DNA from 3 places in the Clostridium sp. 001 genome. Region 2 is predicted to be linked to each of the others. Evidence: riboswitches for the same ligand, from Rfam matches in the RefSeq annotation. Region 2 holds a riboswitch; each other region holds the start of a gene.

Region 1 (3,289 bases), 2.1 Mb from region 2:
AGATTTTTTATATCTTTTTGATATTGTATTTATAATTCCATTTATAAATAGGTATTTGGCAGGCCACAATAGGAAGCTTTCTACAAAAGTTAGAATATCAATGTTTTTAGTATTTATTTTAGTAGGTATTTTTATTGATTTCAAAAGCTTTTACGTTTTATCAAAAGAACAACCAAGACTTCTTACAACTATGTATAATAAAGTGTATATAGCAAAAAAATTGGGTACAGTAAATTATCACTGCCTGGATATTTATAATTGTGTTTCTGCTAATATAAATAGACTAACTCCCGTGTCTAAGGACAAGTTTCAGGCTATAGAGTATTTTATAGATAAAAGCAAGTCCAGTCATGAGAATTTAAATGGAATCGGACAAGGTAAAAACTTGATAATGATACAGGTAGAAGCACTTCAAGGATTTGTTATAAATTCTTCTGTAAATGGAAAGGAGATAACCCCGAATTTAAATAGATGGATATCACGTTCAGAATATTTTGATAATTTTTACTATCAGGTGGCAGCTGGAGGAACTTCTGATGCGGAATTTATGACAAACAATTCACTTTATCCTGCATCAGCAGGTGCAGCTTATTTGCTTTACTCTGGCAATGAATACAATGCAATGCCGAAAAATTTTAAGGGTAAAGGTTATTACACTGCAGCTTTACACGGATTTAGGGAAAGCTTTTGGAATAGGAATGTAATGTATAGAAAATTTGGCTTTGATAATTTTTATGGTGAAAAAAGTTATAAGCAAAATGAGTCTATAGGACTTGGTTTAAGTGATAAATCTTTTTTAACTCAATCTGTGGAGAAGTTAAAAAAGATGAAAAGCCCATACTATGCTTTTTTAATAACTCTAACAAGTCATTTCCCTTATGATGATGTAAATAAATATGGGGACTTTGATGTAGGAGATTATAAAGGAAGTCTTATTGGAAATTACATGAAGGCAGTACATTATACAGATGAACAGCTTGGAATGTTCTTAGATGAACTAGATAAAAATGGTACTTTAAAAAATTCAATAGTTGTACTATATGGAGATCATTATGCAATACCTAAAGATAAACAAGATCAGCTTTTTAACTTTTTGAAGACGAGTCCTAAATCTGATTTAGAGTGGGAAAAGCTTCAAAAGGTTCCTATGTTTATTCATTTCCCTGATGAATCTGTGAAAGGAGTAAACCATGTTTATGGAGGTCAGATGGACATATATCCTACGGTATGCAATTTATTTAAACTTAAGGAAGAAGACATGCTTGGTAAAGACCTCTTTAATCCTGAGAGCGAAAGAGTTACATTTAGAAATGGTTCTTTTATAGATAAAGATTGTTACTATTCTTCACAAGATGATATTTATTATGATGTAAATACGGGAAATAAAATTTCTAAAAGTGATAAACTTCAAAAAGAAGAAGATTACATATTGAATCAGCTTGGTTATTCAGATTATATTTTGAGACATAATTTAATTAAAAAACTAAATTTGGACAAGAGCAAATAATATATTTACATTTATTTGGATAAGTGTTAGTATAAAAATGTAATTAATCTAAAATTATTTATAGTGCCAGGGGTGCCATTTGTGCTGAGAAAAGTGAAAACTTTAACCCTTTGAACCTGATTCGGGTAACGCCGACGTAGGAAAGCTACTTTAATATTGGATTCAAAGCACTGTTTTTATAATAGTGCTTTTTATTTTTGTTAAAGTATAGGGAGAGAATAAAATGTTTGTAGATGCGCATAATCATATGGATTTTTATAAAGACAATTTAAGTAATGCAATTGATAGTATAAATTACAGCAATATCAAAACCTTGGGATGTTCTATGGATTTAGAGAGTTATATATTTACAAAAAAATTAAGTAAAGATAATAAAAATATAACTCCATGTTTTGGAATACATCCCTGGGAGGCACATAAAAACTACAAGGATTTAGATAAGTTCGATGATTATGTAAAGGAATGTAAAATTGTTGGAGAAATAGGGCTTGACTACTATTGGGTTTTGGAGAAAGAAAAATATCCTTATATGAATCTAGTATTTGAATACTTTTTAGGTAAAGCTAAGAAATATGACAAAATAACAAACATTCATACTAAAGGAGCAGAAAAGGAGGTATTGGATTATATAAGAAAATATGATTTAAGAACACCTATAATTCATTGGTATAGTGGAGATTTGAATATACTAAAAAAGCTTTTGGAGTATGGGTGTTATTTTACAATAAGTGTTGATATAGGATATTCTAAACTTACAGATGAGATAGTAAAGATTCTTCCTCTAGGCAGAATTTTAACAGAAACTGATGGTCCTAATTCACTTGAATGGGTGAATAAAAAATATGGATATCCATCTGAAGTTATAAATATTGTAAGAAAAATTTCTTTAATAAAGAATCTCCAGTTTGAAGAAGTTAGAGAAAAAATTTATGACAATTTTAATAAATTAAAATTATAGACTGAAGGTGCTTGTATATGGAAAAAACAAAAAACATTCAAAGTAAAATATATCCTATAGCTACAATAGTAATAGTTGTACTTATATGGCAGTTAACAATAAACTTTGCCCATGTTCCTCAGTATATTATTCCTTCTCCGCTGGATATTTTAAAAACTCTTGTATCAGATTTTCAAAATATAATGGAAAATACTCAAACTACATTGTACGAGTCTTTTATAGGTTTTTTTATATCTATAATATTTTCCTTTATATTAGCTGTAATAATGGATAGTTTTGAAATTGTGAGAAAGTCAATATATCCTATTTTACTAATATCTCAAACTATTCCAACTATAGCAATTGCGCCTTTGTTTATAATATGGTTTGGATTTGGGGTACTTCCTAAAATAATAGTAGTGGTAATGGTATGCTTTTTCCCGATAGTTGTAAGCCTCGTAGATGGCTTTGAGAAAGTAGACAGGGATTATATAAATTTATTTAGCACTATGAAAGCCTCAAAGTTACAGACATTTTATCACTTAAAGCTTCCCTATGCTATGGTGAATTTTTTTTCAGGCTTAAAAATAGCAGCAACTTATATGATAATGTCTGCAATTATAGGTGAATGGCTTGGAGGAGATAATGGCATTGGGGTATATATGGTAAGGGCAAAAAATGCCTATCAATTGGACAAGGTTTTTGCTTCAATTTTAGTCATTGTTATCGTAAGCATTATAATAATCTATATTATAGATTTTATAGGTAAAAAAATAATACATTGGAAATAGAGGGGACGAATATGAAAAAAAATAAAATTATATTTTTAGTATTAACTGTGTTTA
Region 2 (3,289 bases):
TATGCGATATGACTTCAAATCCAATAGGATTCTTTAAATTTTTAGGCATTCTATCATATAACATGTCTAAAACTTTTTCATATTCCTGCTTCCAATTTTCATATATGAATACAGGTGCTATTATAAAACCTATAGGGTAACCTGCTTCAGCAAGTTTAAAAGCAGATTGTATTCTTTTTTCCATTGAAGCTGTATAATGCTCATATTGTTTTATTATCTTATCTGTATTTAAACTAAATCTTATTTCCGTATGACCATTATGATTTATGTTTAAAAATCCATCTATATCATTGTACTTTGTTACGAATCTAAATCTTGCAAGCTTTTGATCTCCAAAGTATTCTATACTCTTTTTAAGTGAATTGGTATACGGCTCCACAGGAACTGGATCGGAGGTTGCAGCACCTTCAAATACAGTTATTTCAGGATTTCTTTCATCTATATATTTTTGAGCCTGTTTTAAGATGTCATCAACATTGACATGAACTCTCACAAAAGGTTTTTCCCCTAATTGTGTATTTAAATAGCAGTACTCACACTGTCCAATACATCCACTAACTAAGGGCAGTTGATAATGTGCCGAAGGCTTACAACTTTGAAATTTCAAGCTTTTTTTTACACCCACAACTAAAGTTTTTTTACCTTCCCTGTACTTTTCATATATATCTTTTCCTGGCACAGCTGACATAACTCTATTTGAAGACAATTTTATTATCTCCACCTTGTCATCATTTTTAAATCTATTATATATCTCATTTCCCAGAGAATATTCTAGGGTACCTTTTTCAAAAATAACTCTATGTGGAACAAACATTAATTACACACCTTCCTGATATAGAGTTTCTAAACAAAACTCAACTTATACCTCAAACAATTCATAGGATGCTCATTAAAGTATGTGAAAAAATCAATAAAAATATTCTAAATAAAATCACCTATAATTCCAAGTCCCAGACAAATATTTTAATATGCAGATAAAAATAGCCATAATGCTTGTACAACATTATGGCTATTTTAAACCATTTTTATTCTGGAACAATCATAACTAAAACCTGTGAATTTTTTAATACTTTACTTGTTACAGATCCGATCATTCTAGCCAAACCCTTTTTATTAGATTTAGTCATAATTATCATATCAAATTCATCACAATTTGCCTTTTTCAGTATTTCATCTGCTACACGTCCAAAAACACAATATTTTTCAGGTTTATATTCTTGAATCTTTCTTTCAGCTCTATCTAAGATGTTTTCACCTTTTTTCCTTGCCATATCTACCATGCTATTTGATACACCCGTTTCATTTACTATAACTATTTCAGATACATACATAAGAGTTAACTGTACTTCATCTCTGGAAAACAATTTTTTTAAACAGTCAAGTGAATGCATACTTCTCTCTGTTTCATCTAATGGGACTAAAATTCTTTTCTTTTCCATATCAACACATCCTATCATTTTTATTAATTTGTTTTGTAACAAAAATCTTCAATTAATGCCATTATATCACACGTACTGCAAAAACTTTTATTCGGCTGCTATTGCTAACACCCTCCCACATTCCATTTATGTACATATGGGGAAACTTAGTCAATGAAGTAAATATTAAAATTTCATATTGCAAATTTTTATCACTGTAGTAAAATTAATGTATAAAACTTAATACTTTTGTGGGGGTGCTGCAAGGCTGAGAAGAGATCTTTCTCTAACCCTTTGAACCTGATCCAGATAAAACTGGCGTAGGGAAGCAACTTACATATTTTTGATTTTAAAGGTATATGCTTTTCTGCATATACCTTTTATTTTGACCTGATGGCTGCCTACTGTAATACTCCCACTAAGTAAAATTCAATTGATATTAATTTTAAAGTTACTAAATTAGGGGGGTAAAAATGAAAAAGGTATTAACAATTGCAGGTTCTGACAGCTGTGGTGGAGCTGGTATACAAGCTGATTTAAAAACCATGAGTGCCCTTGGCGTATATGGTATGAGTGTCATAACTGCTGTTACAGCTCAAAATAGCATAGGAGTACAGGACGTAATGGATGTAACTCCTGAAATTGTAGAAGCACAAATAAGATCTATATTTGATGACATACAAGTAGATGCAGTAAAAATTGGTATGGTTTCAAACAGCAAAACCATATCTGTAATAAAGAGGCTTTTAATAGAATACAAAGCTAAAAACATAGTAATTGATCCTGTAATGGTATCAAAAAGTGGTTACTTTCTCTTAAAACCTGAAGCACAAACAGCTATAAAAGATCTGACAAGCATTGCAGACGTCGTAACTCCAAATATTCCAGAAGCTGAAGTTCTGACAGAAATGAAAATAAAAAATAGCAGCGACATGGAAAAAGCAGCTTTTAGCATAAAAGAGCTAGGTGCTAAAAACGTGCTTGTAAAAGGAGGCCACAGATGCAATGATGCCAACGACGTTCTTCTTTATGAAAACAAAATATTAAACATAGACGGTCATAGAATAGATACTAAAAACACTCATGGAACAGGATGTACCTTATCTTCTGCCATAGCCTCCTTCTTGGCTAAAGGTGAAAGTACTGACAAATCCGTATATCTTGCAAAGCAATATATAACTAAGGCTATAGAAAATTCCTTTTCCATAGGAAGTGGCGTTGGTCCCGTGGGACATTTCATTGAATTATATAAAAAAGCTGATGTAGATTTCAAATAAACAGATTTCTAATATAAAGGAGTATGAAAAATGGATAATTTAAACTTAGACAGTGTGTCAAAAGTATTAACACAGGTAAGAAATAAAGTACCTCTTGTAGATTGTATTACAAACAGTGTCACTATAAATGACTGTGCAAACATTCTATTATCTTATGGAGCTTCTCCTGCCATGTGTGAAGCTTATGATGAAGTTTTTGATTTTGTAAAAATATCTTCTGCCCTATATATAAATTTAGGAACCCTCACAAAAGAACAGGAAGCTGCAGTAATCCTAGCAAGTACCTCTGCAAAAATCCACAATATACCTGTAATACTTGACCCTGTAGCTTGTGCTGCTATACCAAGGAAAGCTCAAGTTATAAATAGAATTATGCAAGTTGGTAAAGTAGATGTTATAAAAGGAAATGTAGGTGAAATTAAATTTCTTGCAGGACAATCTTCTAACGTAAGAGGAGTAGATTCCTTAGATAATGGAGAAGGAGCCTTGGATTCAGCTGTAGCTTTAGCCAAAAAGTACAACTGTGTAGTTGCTGCAACTGGCAAAGAAGATTTTATAACAGACGGTAAAAATAGTGTTGTAATTCAAAACGGG
Region 3 (3,289 bases), 650 kb from region 2:
GCATTAGCAATTCTTATGCGTTGCCATTTATTATATCGGGTATTGTTGCTCTCATTGGAGCATTTGCTTATTTGATTATGCCAGAATTGAAGCCTATGAAATTAGATTAAGCAACTATAATCTTCTATACTAACGGAGTTTATCATATCTTCTGTAGTTTTAACTTTTATATGATAGACTTCGTATTCTTTTGATATCGTTTGCTAGAATAAACGCGATCATTTGTTCCAGCAATATTATTATCAGTAGATATGAGTTCAATTATAATTTTTTAATATTTTTATCTTATATGAAAAGATTAAACGCATACAAATATTAATGTAAATGTATTTTTAAATGTTAATAATCAAAAAAGGAGGAGATAATTTTGAAGATAATAAGGACAGTTTTGGGAGATATTTTACCAGAGGAAATGGGGGTAACTGATTCACATGATCATTTAATTAGAAGTGGTGGACCAGAAGTAGATGAAGATCCAAGTTTTCTTATGGATAGTGTACCTAGTGCAATAAAAGAGTTCTCATCTTTTGCTGATGCTGGTGGAAAAACTATGGTTTGTATGGATCCTATAGGCTGTGGAAGAAATGTAAAATCAATGCTTAAAGTAGCTGAAGCAGTAAAAGACAGAGGACATATTATAATGACAACTGGATTTCATAAAGGCATACGTTATGATAAAAGGACATCATGGCTTGCAACAGTTAATATTGATAAAATAGTTGAAATGATGGTAGCTGAAATAGAAGTAGGAATGGATATTCACAGTTATAATGGGCCTGTAGTTGAACGTACAAAAGCTCGTGCAGGTTTAATAAAAGCAGGTACGGGGTATAGATTGATATCCAAGCTTGAACAAAAAGCATTGGAAGTAGCTGCATTAACCCAACAGGAAACTGGATGTGCGATTTCAGTACATGTGGATCTTGGAACAATGGCCTGGGAAGTAGCCAGGTTATTAAAAGCATATGGAGCAAACACTGATAAAGTTATACTGTGCCATCTTCAAAGAAATCCTGATATATATTATTACGAGAAAGTACTTAATGAAGGTGTCAATATATGTTTTGATGGACCGAATAAAGTTAAATATGCTCCTGATAGTTTATTAGCCGAGAATATGATTTCACTTGTAAATAAAGGATATGGCAAACAACTTTTATTGTCTATGGATGCAGGATTTATGGATGGACTTTGGAGTTATATGGAAGACGAGGGTATGGCAAACGGTATAGATTATATGCTTACACGTTTCGTACCTTTATTAAAACAAATTGGAATGGAAGATAAGGCATTAAACTACATTTTGAAAGATAATCCAGCTAGAATTTTTGCTATTGATAAATAATAATTAAATTATTGTATAATTTAAGCAAAAGAGGCTGTTACGTTAATTGCGTGACAGCTTTAGCATTGACCAACTTTTGCTATTGTAGTAATATAAATATTGTATTGATAATGTAAAAATTAAATAGATTTAGTATCCCAGGGGGGCTGGTGTTACCGGCTGAGAGTAAGAATATAATTCTTAGACCCTATACCTGATCTGGTTAATGCCAGCGTAGGAAGAGGTTTTTATGTAATTGATAAATAAAGGTACAAACTTCCTAAGAGGTTTGTACCTTTTATTTTCAATTAATAATGTGTCTGTCGGATGAAAAAGGAGAAACTTATTATGAAAACATCTATGAAATTATACGAAAGCGTAAAAGACATATGGAATTCTTACTATGAACATCCATTTGTAAAGGGAATAGGAGAGGGAAACTTAGAAATAGATAAATTCAAATTTTATATGATTCAAGATTACATATATCTTTTAGATTATGCGAAAGTGTATGCCTTAGGGGTGATAAAATCCAGTGAAGAAAGCATAATGCAGGGGTTCTCAAATATGGTGGACAATATATTAAATGGAGAAATGAATATTCATAGGCATTATATGAAAAAAATAGGCATTAAAAAAGAGGAAATAGAAAATGCTAAAGCTTCTATTGAAAATATTTCGTATACAAGCTATATGCTGTCTGTATCTCAAATGGGAGATTTAATGGATTTAACTACTTCTCTTTTAGCTTGTATGTGGAGTTACTATTTAATTGGTAAAAAGTTGAGTAAAATAGATGGGTCACTGGACAATGAGTTCTATGGACAGTGGATAAAAGGGTATATATCTAGTGATTATGAAAAGGAGACTAAGTGGGTGATAGATTTGTTAGATTATTTGACAGAAAATATATCGGAAAAGAAATTTAACAGGTTAAAGGAAATATTTATAAATACAAGCAAGTATGAATATATGTTCTGGGATATGGCTTATAACGAGGGGATGTGAAATCATGCTGGAATTTAAAAATGTAAGCTTCAAATACGAGGAAGATCCTGATTTCATTATAAAAAATCTCAATTTTAATGTAGATAAAGGGGAATTTATAAGTATAGTAGGTCCTAGTGGATGTGGGAAAAGTACTGTACTTAGACTTATTTGCAAGCTAGAAAAGGCTTTTGAAGGAGATATAGTTTTAAAAGATAAAAATATAAATGATTTAAAAGGTTATATAGGATATATGCCGCAAAATGATCTTCTTATACCCTGGCGAACTATACTTCAAAATGTATATCTTCCCCTTGAAGTTAAAGGTGAAAATTTGAAAGAGGCACAGGTTCAAGCAGAAAAAATGTTAAAGGATTTTGGACTTGAAAAATATAAAAATAAATACCCGAAGGATTTATCAGGAGGCATGCGGCAGAGGGCGTCTTTTGCAAGAACTCTCCTTACGGGAGCAGAAGTGTTGCTTTTGGATGAACCTTTCAGTGCATTAGATGCTATAACAAGAGTTTCTATGCAGGAATGGCTCATTGATAAATGGTTAGCTTTAGATAAAACTATATTATTTATAACCCATGATGTAGAAGAAGCTCTTTTTTTATCAACTAAGATATTTGTTACATCTGAAACTCCAATAAGAAAATTTAAAGAAATAAAAGTGCCTCTCAACTATCCGAGGACTAGAAGTATGATAGACACACCTCCTATATTAAAGATAAAAGAGGAACTTATAAATGAACTAAAAAAGGGGGTTAGGCTGTGAAAAGGTATAGATCATCCATAATAGTTGCTGTATTGTTTTTTGCAATATGGCAGGCTCTAGCAATGTATATAGATGCAATGTATATACTGCCTTCTCCTACTGCTATTTTAGAAAAAATATGGGAACTTAAAGATATTTTATTTTTAGTACACCTTCCTGCCACTCTTTTGATTACTATTGAGGGACTTTTAATATCTATA

The links. Region 2 has a riboswitch for thiamine pyrophosphate ahead of thiD (bifunctional hydroxymethylpyrimidine kinase/phosphomethylpyrimidine kinase). Riboswitches for the same ligand answer to the same signal wherever they lie in the genome.
Region 1: linked by a shared signal. The riboswitch ahead of B5S50_RS15895 (TatD family hydrolase) and the one ahead of thiD (bifunctional hydroxymethylpyrimidine kinase/phosphomethylpyrimidine kinase) in region 2 are both predicted to bind thiamine pyrophosphate.
Region 3: linked by a shared signal. The riboswitch ahead of tenA (thiaminase II) and the one ahead of thiD (bifunctional hydroxymethylpyrimidine kinase/phosphomethylpyrimidine kinase) in region 2 are both predicted to bind thiamine pyrophosphate.

What each region holds. Positions count from the first base shown of each region.
Region 1 covers NZ_CP020473.1:3,407,851-3,411,139, forward strand. The annotation lists gene B5S50_RS15890 (LTA synthase family protein) at 1-1,507, shown strand, start outside; TPP riboswitch at 1,566-1,668, shown strand; gene B5S50_RS15895 (TatD family hydrolase) at 1,731-2,465, shown strand; gene B5S50_RS15900 (ABC transporter permease) at 2,483-3,235, shown strand; gene B5S50_RS15905 (ABC transporter substrate-binding protein) at 3,247-3,289, shown strand, end outside.
Region 2 covers NZ_CP020473.1:1,301,991-1,305,279, forward strand. The annotation lists gene splB (spore photoproduct lyase) at 1-814, opposite strand, end outside; gene B5S50_RS05845 (universal stress protein) at 1,026-1,439, opposite strand; TPP riboswitch at 1,662-1,763, shown strand; gene thiD (bifunctional hydroxymethylpyrimidine kinase/phosphomethylpyrimidine kinase) at 1,892-2,695, shown strand; gene thiM (hydroxyethylthiazole kinase) at 2,726-3,289, shown strand, end outside.
Region 3 covers NZ_CP020473.1:647,396-650,684, reverse strand. The annotation lists gene B5S50_RS02835 (MFS transporter) at 1-110, shown strand, start outside; gene B5S50_RS02830 (phosphotriesterase) at 368-1,345, shown strand; TPP riboswitch at 1,475-1,582, shown strand; gene tenA (thiaminase II) at 1,673-2,332, shown strand; gene B5S50_RS02820 (ABC transporter ATP-binding protein) at 2,337-3,089, shown strand; gene B5S50_RS02815 (ABC transporter permease) at 3,086-3,289, shown strand, end outside.